4 regions of the Rhizobium sp. RCC_161_2 genome follow, and region 2 is predicted to be linked to each of the others. Evidence: predicted binding sites of a transcription regulator. Region 2 holds the regulator's gene; each other region holds the start of a gene.
What was found. Region 2 encodes PhoB, which activates phosphate uptake and scavenging genes when phosphate is short. Its sites were predicted from a motif close to TGTCATNNANCTGTCAT; they were not measured.

Region 1 (4,299 bases), 370 kb from region 2:
CACATGCGCGACGAGACCTATCGCGACCTCTTCCGCATGAACGAGGCCGAGCGCCGCTTTCTGATGCGGACCGACTGGGGCTTCGTCCATCAGAACCCCGCCGACGGGTTGCGCATGACGGTCTCGGCCGGCGCCAATGTCGGCGAGCGGCTGATGGCGATCGGCAACCGTCATTACGGCAACATCCGCGCCACGGCGGTCGATTGGCTGGAACGCGTCGAAATCGACGCCGACCGTATCGACGACCAGCCGCGCGCCTTCTCTGGCGGCATGCGCCAGCGTCTGCAGATCGCCCGCAATCTGGTGACCGGCCCGCGCCTGGTGTTCATGGACGAGCCGACCGGCGGCCTCGACGTCTCCGTGCAGGCGCGCCTGCTCGACCTCGTGCGCGGCCTCGTCAACGATCTCGGCCTGTCGGCGATCATCGTCACCCACGATCTTGCCGTCGCCCGCCTGCTGTCGCACCGCATGATGGTGATGAAGGACGGCTACGTCATCGAGCACGGTCTGACCGACCGCGTGCTCGACGATCCGCGCGAACCCTACACGCAGCTGCTCGTCTCTTCGATCCTGCAGGTCTGAGGAAAAACCATGGCAACCCCCCTCGTCGTTTCCGAAGTCTTCAAGAGCTTCACCATGCATCTGCGCGACGGCATTCGCCTGCCTGTCGTCGCCGATGTCTCCTTCTCGGTCGCAGCCGGCGAATGCGTCGTGCTCGGCGGCCCCTCCGGCATCGGCAAGAGCTCGCTCTTGAAGATGATCTACGGCAACTATGCCGTTGACGCCGGCCAGATCCTGATAACGCAAAAGGACAAGATCATCGATCTTGCCACCGCCGATCCACGCACCGTTCTCGAGGTTCGCCGCCATACGCTCGGCTATGTCAGCCAGTTCCTGCGCACCGTGCCGCGCGTGGCCGCCATCGACGTTGTTGCCGAGCCGCTTCTGGCGCGCGGCGTGGCGCTGGCGGATGCGCGGCAAAAGGCTGGCGACCTGCTCGCCCAGCTCAATCTACCGCAAGAGCTTTGGCAATTGCCGCCCGCCACCTTCTCCGGCGGCGAGCAGCAGCGCGTCAATATCGCCCGCGGCTTCATCACCGACCACGCCATCCTGCTGCTCGACGAACCGACCGCCTCCCTCGACGCCCGGAACCGTGCCGTGGTGGTCTCGATGATCGAGGAGAAGAAAAGGGCCGGCGTCGCCCTGCTCGGCATCTTCCACGACGAGGAAGTGCGCGAAGCGGTCGGTAGCCGGATTCTCGACGTCTCCCGCTTCTCGCCCAGAAAGTCCGCCGCATGAGCCGTCAATTGGGCGAAACGCCCTTCATCAACCCGACAGCAACGATCAAGAACTCGACCTTCGGCCGCTATACCGAGGTCTCGGAGCGTTGCCGCCTCGACGAGGTCGAGATTGGCGATTATTCCTATATCATGCAGGACGGCGCCGTCTGGTGCGCGACGATCGGCAAGTTCGTCAACATCGCCGCCAGCGTCCGCATCAACGCCACCAACCATCCGACATGGCGGGCGACGCTGCATCACTTCACCTATCGCGCGGCAGATTATTGGCCGGATGCCGATATGGAGACGGATTTCTTCACCTGGCGGCGCGAGAACCGCGTCGTGATCGGTCATGACGTCTGGATCGGCCACGGCGCCACCATCCTGCCGGGCGTCACGGTCGGCAATGGTGCCGTCATCGGCGCCGGTGCCGTCGTTTCCAAGGATGTGGCCCCCTATACGATCGTCGGTGGCGTGCCGGCCAAGCTCATCCGCGAGCGTTTCACCGCCGAGATCGGCGCGCAGATGGACAAGCTTGCCTGGTGGGACTGGGATCACGCCACTCTGCGCACGGCGCTGACCGACTTCCGCGCCCTTTCCGCCGAGGATTTTTTGATCCGCTACGGCGCATGAGGACGTTTTTCGCCGATACGGGGCTTGCGCCGGCCGACTAAGGATCCAGCGTCTGGCGACCCTTTGAGACCAGATAGTCGAGGGAGACGCCTTCATGGCAAAGCAGTTCGAAAGCATCGATGACCGGCTGCGCGATTTCATTGCCCGGCAGCATATCTTCTTCACGGCGTCGGCGACCGCGGAATCCCGCGTCAACGTTTCGCCCCGCGAGACGCTGTGCCTGCGCATCATCTCGCCCAACACCGCCATCTATCTCGACCGCACCGGCAGCGGCAACGAGACCTCGGCGCATATGAAGGCCGACGGGCGGCTGACCATCATGTTCTGCGCCGTCGCGGGGCCGCCGATGATCCTGCGCCTCTATGGGCGCGGCCGGATCATTCACAGGACATCGGCTGAATACCGGAAATTGCTGCATACATATTATGCCGGCGAAGAACCGCTCGGTGCCCGCCAGATCGTCTGGCTGGATATCGACCTCGTCCAGACCTCCTGCGGCTTCGGCGTGCCGCTCTTTTCCTATGAAGGCGAAAGGCCGAGCCTCGATCAGTGGGCCAAGGCCAAGGGTCCCGATGGTATCGAGGAATACCGGCGAGAAAAGAACGTCCGCAGCATGGATGGTCTGCCGACGGGTTTATTTGACACCGAAAGCAACTAAGCGTTTCGACTGAATCATCCCGCCGCACCAATAGCGGGGGATTGTAACAACACTTACACAAAACTGACATCGGAGCTTCATGAAGCGGCGATAATGCGTTGCCTATACTTGGCGCACAGCCGCTCGAAATTCGGTTTCGAGGCAAGGCACCTGCGCCTGTTCATAGTTAGTAGCGCGACGTCAATGCTAGCTGCGGACCAAAGCAGCGGCGAAAGGGAAAGCTTCATGTTCGAGCTCAAGAATGTCTCGCGCCGTTTCGGAAACAAGCTCGCTGTCGATTCCGTGACGCTGGACATTCCGCAAGGACAGATGGTTGGTGTCATTGGCCGCTCGGGCGCCGGCAAGTCCACGCTGCTGCGCATGATCAACCGCCTCGCCGACCCGACTTCCGGCTCGATCCATTTCGCCGGCACCGAGGTTTCCAAGCTGAGCGGCCGGGCGCTGCGCAACTGGCAGCGCGACTGCGCCATGATCTTCCAGCAGTTCAACCTGGTCCCGCGCCTCGACGTCCTGACCAACGTCATGCTCGGCCGCCTCAACCAGCGCTCGACCGTCATGAGCCTTCTCTCGGTCTTCACCCGCGAAGAGCGCATCGAAGCGATCGCGGCGCTGGAGCGCCTCGGCATCGAGCAGACGGCATTGCAGATGGCCGGCACGCTGTCGGGCGGCCAGCAGCAGCGCGTCGCCATCTGCCGCGCGCTGATGCAGCAGCCGAAGATGATGCTGGCCGACGAGCCGATCGCCTCGCTCGATCCGCTCAACGCCAAGATCGTCATGGACGCTTTGCGCGACATCAACGAGCGCGAAGGCATCACCGTCATCACCAACCTGCACACGCTGGATACGGCCCGCAACTATTGCGAACGCATCGTCGGCATGGCCGCCGGCCGTGTCGTATTCGACGGCAAGCCGTCCGACCTGACGGCCGCAGCCGTCAAGGAAATCTACGGCACCGACAAGGATGGCGCCGGTGTCGACGAGACGATGACGTCGACCGCCATCAACATTCCCGATCCGGCCGCGCAAGCCGCGGCACATGCATCCGCCGGCCCGCAACCGCTGGCACTGGCCGGTCCCTGAGGGGGAGCCGGCCGCGATCGAAAGCCCGCGTCAAGGGCGCATTTCTTTCAGACCGAAGACATCCGGGGACACACCGGTTAACCAGGAGACGAACCCATGTTGAAGAAGACCCTTCTTGCAGCCACGGCGCTTCTTGCGCTTGCTGGCGGCGCTGCCGCTCAGGACCTCAAGGAATTCCGCGTTGGTATTCTCGGTGGTGAAAACGAAACCGACCGCCTGCGCAACTATGCCTGCCTCTCCGATCACCTGAAGAAGGAATTCGGCTTCGAGAAGGTATCGCTTTTCCCGGCCGCCGATTATGACGGCGTTATCCAGGGCCTGCTCGGCGGCACGCTCGACTTCGCCGAACTCGGCGCTTCCGGCTACGCAGCCGTCGCCATCAAGGACCCGAAGGCCGTCACTCCGATCCTGACCACGCAGCAGGAAGACGGCTCGACCGGCTACTACTCGATCGGTCTCGCCCTCAAGTCGTCCGGTATCAAGACCATCAAGGATGCCAAGGGCAAGAAGCTCGGCTACGCCGATCCCGACTCCACCTCGGGCTATCTCGTTCCGCTGACGCAGATCCCCAAGGACACGGGCATGCCGAACGACAAGTTCTTCGCCTCGACCCAGTTCAACGGCGGCCACGAAAACAACCTGCTCGCC
Region 2 (4,299 bases):
TATTACGGCGACAAGCGCGCCCTGTTCGGTGTCGACCTGAACATCCGTGCCAATACGGTCACCGCGCTGATCGGCCCTTCCGGTTGCGGCAAGTCCACCTTCCTGCGCTGCCTCAACCGCATGAACGACACGATCGACACCTGCCGCGTCACCGGCAAGATCACGCTCGACGATCAGGATGTCTATGACACCGCCATCGATGTCGTGGAATTGCGCGCCCGCGTCGGCATGGTGTTCCAGAAGCCCAATCCCTTCCCGAAGTCGATCTATGAGAACGTGGCCTACGGCCCGCGTATTCACGGGCTGCACCGCTCCAAGTCCGATCTCGACCATATCGTCGAAACCAGCCTGCAGAAGGCCGGCCTCTGGGGCGAGGTCAAGGATCGATTGCAGGAAGCCGGCACCAGCCTGTCCGGCGGCCAGCAGCAGCGTCTCTGCATTGCCCGCGCCGTTGCCGTCAGCCCGGAGGTCATTCTCATGGACGAGCCGTGCTCGGCGCTCGATCCCATCGCCACGGCTAAGGTCGAGGAACTGATTCACGAGATCAGGGAAAATTTCACGATCGTCATCGTGACGCATTCCATGCAGCAGGCGGCCCGCGTCTCGCAGCGCACCGCAATGTTTCACCTCGGCCATTTGGTCGAGGAGAACGATACCGATAAGATGTTCACCAATCCCGACGATTTCCGCACGCAGGATTACATCATGGGCCGTTTTGGTTGATGATGGCAGGCGCGCGGCTCCTTTCACACAGTTCACCTTGAGGATAGAAAAATGGTCTCCACTCACATTCTCTCAGCCTATGACGAAGACCTGAAGTTCCTGACGCGCCGCATTGCCGAAATGGGCGGCCTGGCCGAGCAGATGGTCAGCGATAGCGTACGCGCGCTCGTCAACAGCGACGCGGCTCTGGCTCAGAAGGTCATCTCCGACGACGTCGTTCTCGACCATGCCGAGCGCGAAGTCGGCGATAAGGCGATCGTCACCATCGCTCGCCGTCAGCCGATGGCCGCCGACCTTCGCGAAATCATGGGCTCGATCCGCATCGCCTCCGATCTGGAGCGTGTCGGCGACCTCGGCAAGAACACCGCCAAGCGCGTCATCGCCGTCCAGGGCACCGGCGTTCCACGGAAACTTGCCCGTGGCATCGAACATCTCTCCGAACTGGCGCTTAGCCAGCTCAAGGAAGTGCTCGACGTCTACACGACCCGTTCGCCCGACAAGGCCGTGTCGATCCGTGAGCGCGACGAGGAAATCGACGCGATGTACACCTCGCTCTTCCGCGAGATGCTGACCTACATGATGGAAGATCCGCGCAATATCACTACCTGCACGCATCTTCTCTTCTGTGCCAAGAACATCGAGCGTATCGGCGACCATGCCACCAACATCGCTGAGACGATCTATTACATGGCAACCGGCAGCCAGCCCGAAGGCGAGCGCCCGAAAGACGATACCGCCAACACCGTCGGTGCGGTGACGGAATAATCCAGACGCCAAAGAAGGAGACCAGAGACGTATGGTTCCGAGAGTTGCTGTTGTAGAAGACGAAGAAGCGCTCAGCGTTCTGCTGCGCTATAATCTCGAGGCCGAAGGCTTCGAGGTCGACACGATCCTGAGAGGCGACGAAGCCGAGCTTCGCCTCCAGGAGCGCATTCCCGATCTTCTGATCCTTGACTGGATGCTCCCCGGCGTGTCCGGCATCGAGCTCTGCCGCCGGCTGCGCATGCGGCCGGAGACGGAGCGCCTGCCGATCATCATGCTCACCGCCCGCGGCGAGGAAAGCGAGCGCGTGCGCGGCCTTTCCACCGGTGCGGACGATTATGTCGTCAAGCCGTTCTCGACGCCGGAACTGATGGCCCGCGTCAAGGCGATGCTGCGCCGTGCCCGTCCGGAGGTTCTCTCCACGGTGCTGCGCTGTGGCGATATCGAACTGGACCGCGAGACCCATCGCGTTCACCGCAAGAGCCGCGAAGTGCGGCTGGGGCCGACCGAATTCCGCCTGCTGGAGTTCCTGATGTCCTCGCCGAGCCGTGTCTTCTCGCGATCGCAACTCCTCGACGGTGTCTGGGGGCATGACATCTATGTCGACGAACGCACTGTCGATGTCCATGTCGGACGTCTGCGCAAGGCGCTGAACTTCTCCAATATGCAGGATGTCATCCGCACCGTTCGCGGCGCGGGTTATTCCATGGAGGCCTGAGCGGGAAACCGGTCAGTCACCCAACATAGCGGCGGAAACAGAAAACGGGCCTTTCGGCCCGTTTCTTTTCTTCAGCTATGGCGCATCTCAGCCGCGTGGCTGAGCCGCCGGCCGCCGGCGCTCATGCACCGGCTGATAGGCCAGGCGCTGATGGTAGCCGCAATAGGGCGATGCATCCGGGCTGTCATTACCGCAGAAGTGGAAATCATCCTTCAGAGGATCGCCGACCGGCCACTTGCAGGTACGTTCGGTGAGTTCCGTCAGGCCGAGGCGTCGCGAAATCGGAACGACCACATTGGCTGCCGGACGATATTCGATCTCGTTGACCGTATCGATCTCGACTTCTTCCTTGAGCATCGTTGCGCCCTGCTGACGGGTAACCGTGCGGGTTGCAACGCGCGAGGCGTAGTTCGGTGCGCGTGGCGCCGAAGTGTTGCGCTTCTGCGCTCGGGCCGCCGTCGCCGTGCCACCGGCCTTCGCTCGGCCCGGCAGGCTCAAGCGATGTACCTTGCCGATGACGGCGTTACGACTGACGCCACCAAGCTGCGCCGCGATCTGGCTCGCGCTCAAACCCTCGGACCACAGCTTCTTCAGCTTCTCGACGCGTTCGTCTGTCCAATTCATGCCCTGTCTCCGCTGTCGCGTTTCCGATGGCAGAATCCTTCACCATTGCCTCAGATGGGGTCGAGGCCCGAAACGCTTAAAAAATTGTGGTGACTAGTTCCCGCCGCATGCAGTCTAGTAATTGAGATTTAACCTAGTGTGAGGCTGACTCCGTGACAAGAGTCGCATGATTCCTGGGGAATCGATTTCGGGGTTTTCCCCAACTTGCTTGTCTAGGCGTGGCATTTTTGCAATATTAGCAATTGAAGGCATACCTCTCGTTCAGAGGTGCTCTGCCGCGCCTGCTAAATCGCCTGTTTTGTTGACATTGCGGTGCAAAACATCAATAGTGCCTCAGCCGCCGCAAGGCGGCATTTTTGATTTTTCCGGGCCCGTTTCACTTGAAGGAAACGATTGGCCCTAAAGGTTGTGATCGAGGAGATACGGGCCATGGCTGAAACCGCGCCGCTTTATGACACCTATATGCGTGCCCCGCTGCGGTTTGAGCGAGGAGAGGGCGTATGGCTGTTCACGGAGACAGGCGAGCGCTATCTCGATTTCGCCGCAGGCGTCGCGGTGAATTCGCTCGGTCATGCGCATCCCCATCTGGTTGCGGAACTGAAGGCGCAGGCCGACAAGGTCTGGCACCTGTCGAACCTCTATGAGGTGCCGGGCCAGGAGAAGCTGTCGAAGCGCCTGACGGAAGCCACCTTTGCCGACAAGGTGTTCTTCACCAATTCCGGTGCCGAGGCACTGGAATGCGCGATCAAGACGGCGCGGCGGTACCAGTTCTCCAAGGGCCATCCCGAGAAATTCCATATCATCACCTTCGAAGGCGCTTTCCACGGCCGCACGATCGCGACGATCGCCGCCGGCGGACAGGAGAAGTATCTCGAAGGTTTCGGCCCCAAGGCGCCGGGCTTCGACCAGGTGCCGTTCGGCGATCTCGACGCCGTGCGTGCCGCTGTCACCGATGCGACGGCCGGGATTCTTATCGAGCCCGTGCAGGGCGAGGGTGGCATCCGCCCTGCGACCAACGAATTCCTGCGCGGCTTGCGCCAGATCTGCGATGAGCATGGCCTTCTTCTGATCCTTGACGAGGTCCAGTGCGGCGTCGGCCGTACCGGCAAGCTGTTTGCCCATGAATGGTCCGGCGTCACGCCCGACATCATGGCCGTGGCGAAGGGTATCGGCGGCGGCTTCCCGCTCGGCGCTTGCCTTGCGACGGCGGAAGCCGCTTCGGGCATGAAGGCCGGTACGCATGGCTCGACCTATGGCGGCAATCCGCTCGCCATGGCAGTCGGCAATGCCGTGCTCGATATCGTGCTGGCAGACGGCTTCCTCGAACATGTGCGCGACATCGCCCTGGTGTTCCGTCAGGGCCTCGCCTCGCTTCAGGATCGTTTCCCCGATATCATCGAGGATGTCCGCGGCGAGGGCCTGATGCTGGGCATCAAGGCCGCCATTCCACAGGTGGAGCTGCTGCAGGCCAT
Region 3 (4,299 bases), on a different contig from region 2:
ATCCGCTGTTGAACGGTAACCAGGCGATGGTACTGGTGATCGTTGCCGCCGCCTGGAAGCAAATCAGTTACAATTTTCTGTTCTTCGTTGCCGGCCTGCAGGCAATCCCCAAATCGCTGCTCGAGGCCGCCTCCATCGACGGCGCGCGCGGCAACCGGCGCTTCTGGACGATCGTCTTTCCGCTGCTGGCGCCGACGACCTTCTTCCTGCTGGTGGTCAACACGGTCTACGCCTTCTTCGACACCTTCGGCATCATCCACGCCGTGACCGGCGGCGGCCCGGCCAAAGCGACGGAGACCTTGGTTTACAAGGTCTACAATGACGGCTTCGTCAATCTCAACCTCGGCTCCTCGGCGGCTCAGTCCGTCATCCTCATGGTGATCGTCATTGCGCTCACGGCCTTCCAATTCCGCTTCGTTGAGAAGCGCGTGCATTATGCGTGAGGTGAGCCGATGATCGAAAAACGTCCCGTCGCCAATCTCATCGGCCATCTGATGCTGATACTTGGCGTCATCATCGTCGCCTTCCCGATCTATTACACCTTCGTCGCCTCGACGATGACTTCAGCTGAAATCCTGCGGCCGCCGATTTCGCTGCTGCCCGGCGGTCATTTTGTCGAGAACTATGGGGAAGCGCTTTCCGGCGGCGTCGAGCGCGTGGTCGGCGTCAGCCTGCCGCGCATGCTCTGGAACACATTCGTCGTGGCGGTCGTCATCGCCGTCGGCAAGATCGCGATCTCGTTCCTGTCGGCCTTTGCAATCGTCTTCTTCCGCTTTCCGCTGCGCATGGTGTTCTTCTGGATGATCTTCGTAACGCTGATGCTCCCGGTGGAAGTCCGCATCCTGCCAACCTACAAGGTTATCGTCGATCTCGGCATGATCGACACCTATGCCGGCCTGACCCTGCCGCTGATGGCGTCAGCCACCGCGACCTTTTTATTCCGGCAATTCTTCCTGACGATTCCCGGTGAGTTGCTGGAGGCGGCGCGCATCGACAATGCCGGACCCTTCCGCTTCATGCGCGATATCCTGCTGCCGCTGTCGAAGACCAATATCGCCGCCCTGTTCGTGATCCTCTTCATCTATGGCTGGACGCAGTATCTGTGGCCGCTGCTCGTCACCAACGACGCCAAGATGTCGACGATCATCATCGGGCTCCGGAAAATGGTGGATTTCGCCGATGCGGCGACGCCGTGGAATTTCGTGATGGTGACGGCGATCCTGGCGATCATTCCGCCCATCGTCGTCGTGGTGCTCATGCAGCGCTGGTTCGTCAAAGGTCTTGTGGAGACGGAGAAATAATGGCTGGGATCACCCTCAAGGATGTCCGCAAAACCTATGGCGGCGGCATCGACGTCATCAAGGGCGTGTCGCTCGATATTGCTGACGGCGAACTCGTCGTGCTGGTCGGGCCTTCCGGCTGCGGCAAGTCTACGCTGCTGCGCATGATTGCCGGCCTGGAAAGCATCACATCGGGCACGGTGTCCATCAATGATCGGGTGGTCAACGAGCTGGAGCCGTCGGACCGTGACATCGCCATGGTCTTCCAGAATTATGCGCTCTATCCGCATATGACGGTGCGCCAGAACCTGGCCTACGGGTTGAAGAACCGCAACATGCCGAAGGACGAGATCGAGCGGCGGATCGACAAGACGGCTCGCTCGCTGGAAATCGAACAGTTCCTGGAGCGCAAGCCACGCCAACTGTCCGGCGGCCAGCGCCAGCGCGTTGCCATGGGCCGCGCCATCGTGCGCGAACCGGCCGCTTTCCTGTTCGATGAGCCGCTCTCCAATCTCGACGCCAAGCTGCGCGTGCAGATGCGCGTCGAGATCAAGCGGCTGCAGCGATCGCTGGCGACCACCAGCGTCTATGTCACGCATGACCAGATGGAGGCTATGACGCTGGCCGACCGGCTTGTCGTGTTGAATGGCGGCCGGATCGAGCAGGTCGGCACGCCCATCGAACTCTACGAGCGGCCAGCCACGACCTTTGTCGCAACCTTCATCGGCTCGCCGTCGATGAATCTGCTGAAGATCACGGAGAAAAGCGGTCTCGCACTTTCTCCAGGCACAGGCTCCGTCAACAGCGACACGACCATCGGTATCCGACCCGAAGACCTTCATCTAGCCGAGGATGGAAATGCCGCCGCCTTTAGCGCAAAGGTCCGTGTGCTGGCGGTGGAGCTGGTGGGTGCGGAAAGCTATGTATATGGGGTCCTTCAAGACGGCCAGGACATCGTCTTTCGCGTTTTCGGACGATCCCAGATCGCGATCGATGCCGAGCTTGTCGTTACCGCTTCCGCCAATGCCCTGCATTTCTTCGACGGCGGAGGAAACAGAATAGAGGCCGCATAAACGGTTCAAACCTTGGGACGATGCGGTTGGAGCCTGTCGTTTCGCAGGCGTATCGGCTTTTCATGTCACGCTCCGTCATTTATGACGGATTTATGACAACGCATGTTTGGAGCGCCGACAGTGAACTGGTTTCGTAAATTGATGCCGCGAGAAGATCGTTTTTTTGATCTCTTCGCGCGGCATTCCCGCACCATCGTCGGCGCGGCCGAAGCTTTGAACGAATTGCTGGCCGGCAAGGACACGGAGCAGCATTGCCAGCGCATCGTCGCCCTCGAGAACGAGGCAGACGAGATTGCCCGCGAGGTGCTGCTCGCCGTACGGCGCAGCTTCATCACGCCCTTCGATCGCGGAGATATCAAGGACCTTATCATGTCGATGGATGATGCCATCGACATGATGCACAAGACGGTGAAGACCATCCGGCTGTTCGAACAGACAAGCTTCGACCCCAGGATGCAGGAGATGGGCGCAGCGATCGTCCAGGCCGCCAAGCTGGTGGCCGAGGCAATCCCGCTGCTCGACCGCATGGGCGCCAACTCGGCGCGCCTCAGCGTGCTCACCGAAGAAGTGGTGAAAGTCGAGGGCCGCTCGGACGAGCTGCATGAGCAGGGGCTCAAGGATCTCTTCCGCCGTCATGGCGGCTCGAACCCCATGGCCTATATCATCGGCAGCGAGATCTATGGCGAACTGGAGAAGGTGGTCGACCGCTTCGAGGATGTCGCCAACGAGATCAGCGGCATCGTGATCGAGAACGTCTGATGGAGGCCACCCTCGCCCTTCCGCTGCTGGCGGGCCTGATTGCCGTTGCGCTGTTCTTCGACTTTCTCAACGGGCTGCACGATGCGGCCAATTCGATTGCAACCATCGTCTCCACCCGTGTGCTGCGGCCGCAATATGCCGTGATGTGGGCCGCCTTCTTCAATTTCATCGCCTTTCTGTTCTTCGGACTGCATGTGGCCGAAACCCTCGGCACGGGCATCATCGACCCGGGCATCGTGACGCCGCAGGTCATCTTCGCCGCGCTGATGGGCGCCATTGTCTGGAATATCGTCACCTGGATATTCGGCATCCCGTCGAGTTCGTCGCACGCGCTTGTCGGCGGCCTGGTCGGCGCCGGGCTGGCCAAGGTGGGCACAAGCGCGATCGTCTGGTCGGGCCTGTTGAAGACGGCCGGCGCCATCGTGCTTTCGCCGCTGCTAGGCTTCGTGCTCGCACTTCTCCTCATCCTGTGCGTGACCTGGATCTTCGTCCGGCAGACACCCTTTGCCGTCGATAGCACGTTCCGCGTGCTGCAATTCGTCTCCGCCTCGCTCTATTCGCTCGGCCATGGCGGCAACGATGCCCAGAAAACGATGGGGATCATCGCCGTACTGCTCTATTCCCAGGGCTATGGCGGCGGGGAATTCCATGTGCCGCTCTGGGTGGTGCTGTCCTGCCAGTCGGCCATGGCGCTCGGAACCTTGTTCGGCGGCTGGCGGATCGTGCATACGATGGGCTCGAAGATCACCAAGCTCAATCCGATGCAGGGCTTCTGCGCGGAGACCGGCGGCGCGATCACATTGTTTGCCGCGACATGGCTCGGCATTCCGGTCTCGACCACGCACACGATCACCGGCGCCATTATCGGCGTCGGCGCTTCCCGGCGCCTTTCCGCGGTGCGCTGGGGCCTCGCCGGCAATATCGTCATCGCATGGGTGGTGACGCTGCCAGCCGCCGCGGCGATCTCCGCGCTTGTCTATTGGGTCATGAACTGGGTGGGCTGAGCGCCTACCCAAAGACTCTTTGCCTCTTCTGTAACAGCGGCTCTCTCGGCAGCACCCATCAATCGCAGCCGTAGACCTTTCGTCTACTATCTCTCCTCGCGCTCATCTCGAACATTTGCTTCTGCGCCAGCATTGAGACCGGTGCTTTTTTCGGCAACTCAAGCCTATCCCCCGCCGCCCACA
Region 4 (4,299 bases), 370 kb from region 2:
GCTGGGTGGAATAGCCAAGCGCCAGAAGAAAACCCTCATCGCCACGGGCGAGCGCCTGCAGGCGCAGGTCGCGGGTCATCGGGAATTCCATCGGCTCGCGCGTCAGGTCGCCAGTTTCGTGATCGATCGGCATCTCGCCATCGCCCTCGATCAACCCTTCCTCGGCCAGGATTTCGGAGACGCGCATGACGCGACCCTCTTCCGCCGATCGCTGCATCGGCTCGTCCACCGGCTCGTCGGTGAGCAGGCTCGGGTCGAGCAGGCGGTGGGTATAATCGAAGGTAGGGCCGAGAAGCTGGCCGCCCGGCAGGTCCTTGTAGGTGGCGGAGATACGGCGCTCGATCTTCATCGCCGCCGTATCCAGTGGCTGGGAATAGCCGAAGCGCGGCAGCGTCGTGCGGTAGGCGCGCAGCAGGAAGATCGCCTCGATCATATCACCGCGCGACTGGCGCACGGCAAGTGCTGCTAGCGTCCGGTCATAAAGCGAGGCTTCGGCCATGACGCGGTCGACCGCAAGCGCAAGCTGCGCGACGATCTGGTCGATGCCGAGAGCCGGCAGCGAACGGTCGCCGCGGCGACGATCGGCGAGCAGCCGGTGGGCATTGGCGATGGCGGCTTCGCCGCCTTTTACGGCAACATACATGCGTCAGATCTCCGTCGCGATGATCTTGGTGGTGCGCGGCAGGCAAAGGAATTGCCGTCCGGCCGTCAGAACGAGGTCGGCGCCGCGCGGGAAGAGGGCGCGATTGTCGTTCCAGAAGCGCAGGAACGTGTCCGGCAGGCCGACCGGCGCGATCATGTTGATGTCGGCAATGCCGGGTCCGGAGAGCGCCAGTTCCTTGCCGCCCTCGAGGCTCGCAATTTCCAGCACGATGGTCGTCGAGCGGTCGGGATATTCCTGGGTGCCTATGTCGAATTGGTTGAGGGAAGCGAGCAGCACGCCGGCTTCGACGAAGGCAAAGCGGGCCTCGAGCTTTTCCGAGGTCACCGGCGCGCCGGTGTGGAAGCCGAGCCATTCCGGCATGGTCGAGCGTGCAAGACCGCCCGAAAGCCAGACCGGCGTATCATGGTCGCAAAGGGTGAGCGCAATGGCGCCGGCGGCGATGCCGAGCAGTGCGGGCGGCGCAATGTCCGAGACGACCGTCTGCAGGGTTCCCGGCCGCGCCATCGCGTCCATCATCATCTTGAAGACGCTCTGCGCGTCGAAGACCGGGTTGGTAAAGCCGCCGGTCAGGGCGTCGTTGTCGGGTATGCTGGAGATAGTGGAAAGGGTCATCAGTCTTCTCCGCGGACCATGGTGAAGAAATCGACGCGGGTAGCGGCCGTCTCTTCGGCTCGTTGCCGATCCCGTCCGGCGATCCGCTCGGTGATCGGCAGCAGGATTGCCTTCTCGACGAAATCCTTGGTGGCCGGCTGGTGCCAGAGCGCGTCGAAGATCGCCGCCAGCCGGACCTTCTCGCGGTCGGTGCCGAGCGCATGTGCGTGGCCGACCGTGCCGGAGGCGAGCCTAATGGTGGCGCGGGTTACCGTGACCTCGCCGAGATTGAAGGGGGCGCCGCCGCCGCCGATCCGCCCGCGCACCATGACGAGACCGGTTTCCGGCCCGCGCACCGGCTGGATAACCGGCTTCTCGGACAGTGCTTCCCAGGCCGCATCGAACTCGTCGCGTTCGGCCCGCGCCAGAAGATCCGCCGTGCGCTTGCGTTCCCGGCGCTCCTGCGCGGCCGCCTCTTGCCTCTGTGCTGAATTCATCGCGTCTTCCTCAAAATGTCTATTGATATAGACAACCATACAAGGTATGTTTTATATCTATTGAGGCGACGTGACAAGCGTATGACAGGGCAAGCGGGAAATATGGCGGGGCAGAAGGTACAGAGACAGACGGGCGTGGCGCTCTGGCGGCAGATCGCCGACCGGATTCGCGCGTCGATCAATCAGGGCGATTTCGACGAAACCGGCATGGTGCCGCCGGAAACGGCGCTGGCGCTGCAATTCGGCGTCAACCGGCATACGGTGCGAAGCGCGCTGGCCGCTTTGGGGCAGGAAGGCATCGTTCGCGCCGTGCAGGGGCGGGGCACCCTGATCGAGCGCAAGGAGCGGCTGAATTTCCCGATCTCGAAACGGACGCGGTTTTCTCAAGGGATCGGTGACCAAGTCCGGGAGTCCAGCAGCATGCTGGTGGCGAGTAGCAATGAAATCGCCGATGCCGAGGTGGCCCGCTGGCTGAAGCTGGAACCTGGTACAAGTGTCGTCCGACTGGAAACGCTTGGTCGGGCCGACCGTCGCCCGGTGTCACGCGCCACGAGCTGGTTCCCTGCCGATCGTTTTGCCGACATTGCCGAGATCTACAAGGCCACCGGTTCGATCACCAAGGCGTTCCGCGAACTTGGCGTCGCCGATTATGTGCGTGTCGTCACGGAGATCACCGCCACTCATGCGGAGGAAGGCGATCTCACCGACCTCGAACTTTCTCCCGGCGCCATCGTCATGAACACGAGGGCATTGAACGCCGATCTCGACGGCGTGCTGGTGCAATATTCGATCTCACGCTTTGCTGCGGATCGGGTGCGGTTTACGATCGAGAATTGATCATAAAAAAACCGGGGAGAACAAATCTCCCCGGCTCATTGATTGCAAGGCTAAAAGCGCGCTCAATGCGCGCCGGACATATCGCCGAGCACTTCCTTGGAAGCGACGGTGGAGTCGGCGTTGAGCTTGTAGACCATCGGCACGCCGGTCGCGAGGTTAAGCGCCAGGATCTGTTCCTTGGTCAGGCGGTCGAGCACCATGACCAGCGAGCGCAGCGAGTTGCCGTGGGCGGCGACGAGCACCTTCTGGCCGGCGAGCACGCGCGGCAGGATTTCGGTGAGATAATAGGGCCAGACGCGGGCGCCGGTGTCGCGCAGGCTTTCGCCGCCGGGCGGGGGCACGTCGTAGGAACGGCGCCAGATATGCACCTGTTCCTCGCCCCACTTGGCGCGGGCGTCGTCCTTGTTGAGGCCGGAGAGATCGCCATAGTCGCGCTCGTTCAGCGCCTGATCCTTGATCGTTTCCAGGCCGGGCTGACCGACTTCATCAAGGATGATCTTCAGCGTGTGCTGGGCGCGGGTGAGCACCGAGGTGAAGGCGACGTCGTATTTGATGCCGTAATCGGCGAGCGCCTTGCCGCCGGTCTTGGCTTCTTCAACGCCCTGCGCCGTCAGGTCGGGATCCTTCCAGCCGGTAAAGAGATTCTTCAAATTCCAGTCGCTCTGGCCATGGCGAACGAGGACGAGAGTACCGCTCATGAAATATTCCTCCTTGAAAGGATCGTATCAACGTGTGGAAAGCCCGAGGACATCGAGCATGGAATAAAGGCCGGGCTTCTTGTCGCGTGCCCAGAGAGCCGCTTGAAGCGCGCCGCGGGCAAACAATGACCGGTCGCCCGCACTATGGGACAACGTCAACCGCTCGCCTTCGCCGGCAAAAATAACCGAGTGATCGCCGATGACGGCACCGCCGCGCAGCGTGGCAAAGCCGATTGAACCAGCTGGACGCGGGCCGGTATAGCCGTCGCGCACGCGCACGGAATGATCGTCAAGATCGATGCCACGCCCTTTGGCAGCGGCTTCACCCAGCAGCAGAGCGGTGCCTGATGGCGCGTCGACTTTGTGCTTATGGTGCATTTCCAGAACTTCGATATCCCAGTCGGCCGGCGGAAGCGCCCGCGCGGCCTGCTCGACAAGGACGCTCAGAAGGTTGATGCCGAGGCCCATATTGCCCGACTTGACGATGCGGGCATGGCGGGCAGCGGCCTTGAACCTGGTCTCGTCTTCCGCCGAGCAGCCGGTCGTGCCGATGATGTGGACGATGCGCGCCTGAGCGGCGAGGTCTGCGAAGGTGACACTGGTTGCCGGCGTGGTAAAATCGATGACGCCTTCGGCATGCAGGAAGGCTGACAGCGGGTCATCGGTGACGGGAATGCCGATCGGCCCCAGCCCGGCGATCTCGCCGGCATCCTTGCCGATGAAGGCGGAGCCTGGGCGCGCGACGGCGGCGTGAAGGGTGACACCTTCGGTGGCGTGGATGAGGCGGATCAGGGCCTGCCCCATGCGGCCTGCCGCGCCCACCACCACCAGCTTCATCGCATCGTCGCTCATGTCGTCTCTATCGTCTTATTTGCGGGAATTGCCGGAAACGGCCGGCCGCTGAAGGTTGTTGAGGCGAGCGTAAAGGCCATTGTCGGCCTCCGCAAGCGTCTCGTGGTTGCCCTCTTCGACGACGCGCCCATTCTGCATGACAATGATCTTCTCGGCCCGG

Region 1: phnC (phosphonate ABC transporter ATP-binding protein) is a predicted target of PhoB. The motif match lies at 2,636-2,652, and genes of this name have one in related genera.
Region 3: AB6803_RS01935 (DUF47 family protein) is a predicted target of PhoB. The motif match lies at 2,435-2,451, and genes of this name have one in related genera.
Region 4: phnF (phosphonate metabolism transcriptional regulator PhnF) is a predicted target of PhoB. The motif match lies at 1,823-1,839, and genes of this name have one in related genera.

The regions. Positions count from the first base shown of each region.
Region 1 is NZ_JBFUPL010000005.1:433,464-437,762, forward strand. It holds gene phnK (phosphonate C-P lyase system protein PhnK) at 1-582, shown strand, start outside; gene phnL (phosphonate C-P lyase system protein PhnL) at 592-1,299, shown strand; gene AB6803_RS16620 (DapH/DapD/GlmU-related protein) at 1,296-1,913, shown strand; gene AB6803_RS16625 (pyridoxamine 5'-phosphate oxidase family protein) at 2,008-2,571, shown strand; gene phnC (phosphonate ABC transporter ATP-binding protein) at 2,797-3,651, shown strand; gene phnD (phosphonate ABC transporter substrate-binding protein) at 3,748-4,299, shown strand, end outside.
Region 2 is NZ_JBFUPL010000005.1:62,429-66,727, reverse strand. It holds gene pstB (phosphate ABC transporter ATP-binding protein PstB) at 1-723, shown strand, start outside; gene phoU (phosphate signaling complex protein PhoU) at 775-1,488, shown strand; gene phoB (phosphate regulon transcriptional regulator PhoB) at 1,520-2,203, shown strand; gene AB6803_RS14730 (GcrA family cell cycle regulator) at 2,291-2,827, opposite strand; gene AB6803_RS14725 (aspartate aminotransferase family protein) at 3,257-4,299, shown strand, end outside.
Region 3 is NZ_JBFUPL010000001.1:437,829-442,127, reverse strand. It holds gene ugpA (sn-glycerol-3-phosphate ABC transporter permease UgpA) at 1-443, shown strand, start outside; gene ugpE (sn-glycerol-3-phosphate ABC transporter permease UgpE) at 453-1,301, shown strand; gene AB6803_RS01940 (sn-glycerol-3-phosphate import ATP-binding protein UgpC) at 1,301-2,353, shown strand; gene AB6803_RS01935 (DUF47 family protein) at 2,495-3,112, shown strand; gene AB6803_RS01930 (anion permease) at 3,112-4,116, shown strand.
Region 4 is NZ_JBFUPL010000005.1:427,614-431,912, reverse strand. It holds gene AB6803_RS16600 (carbon-phosphorus lyase complex subunit PhnI) at 1-643, opposite strand, end outside; gene phnH (phosphonate C-P lyase system protein PhnH) at 647-1,276, opposite strand; gene phnG (phosphonate C-P lyase system protein PhnG) at 1,276-1,752, opposite strand; gene phnF (phosphonate metabolism transcriptional regulator PhnF) at 1,855-2,589, shown strand; gene AB6803_RS16580 (2,3-bisphosphoglycerate-dependent phosphoglycerate mutase) at 2,652-3,287, opposite strand; gene dapB (4-hydroxy-tetrahydrodipicolinate reductase) at 3,315-4,139, opposite strand; gene AB6803_RS16570 (ABC transporter ATP-binding protein) at 4,155-4,299, opposite strand, start outside.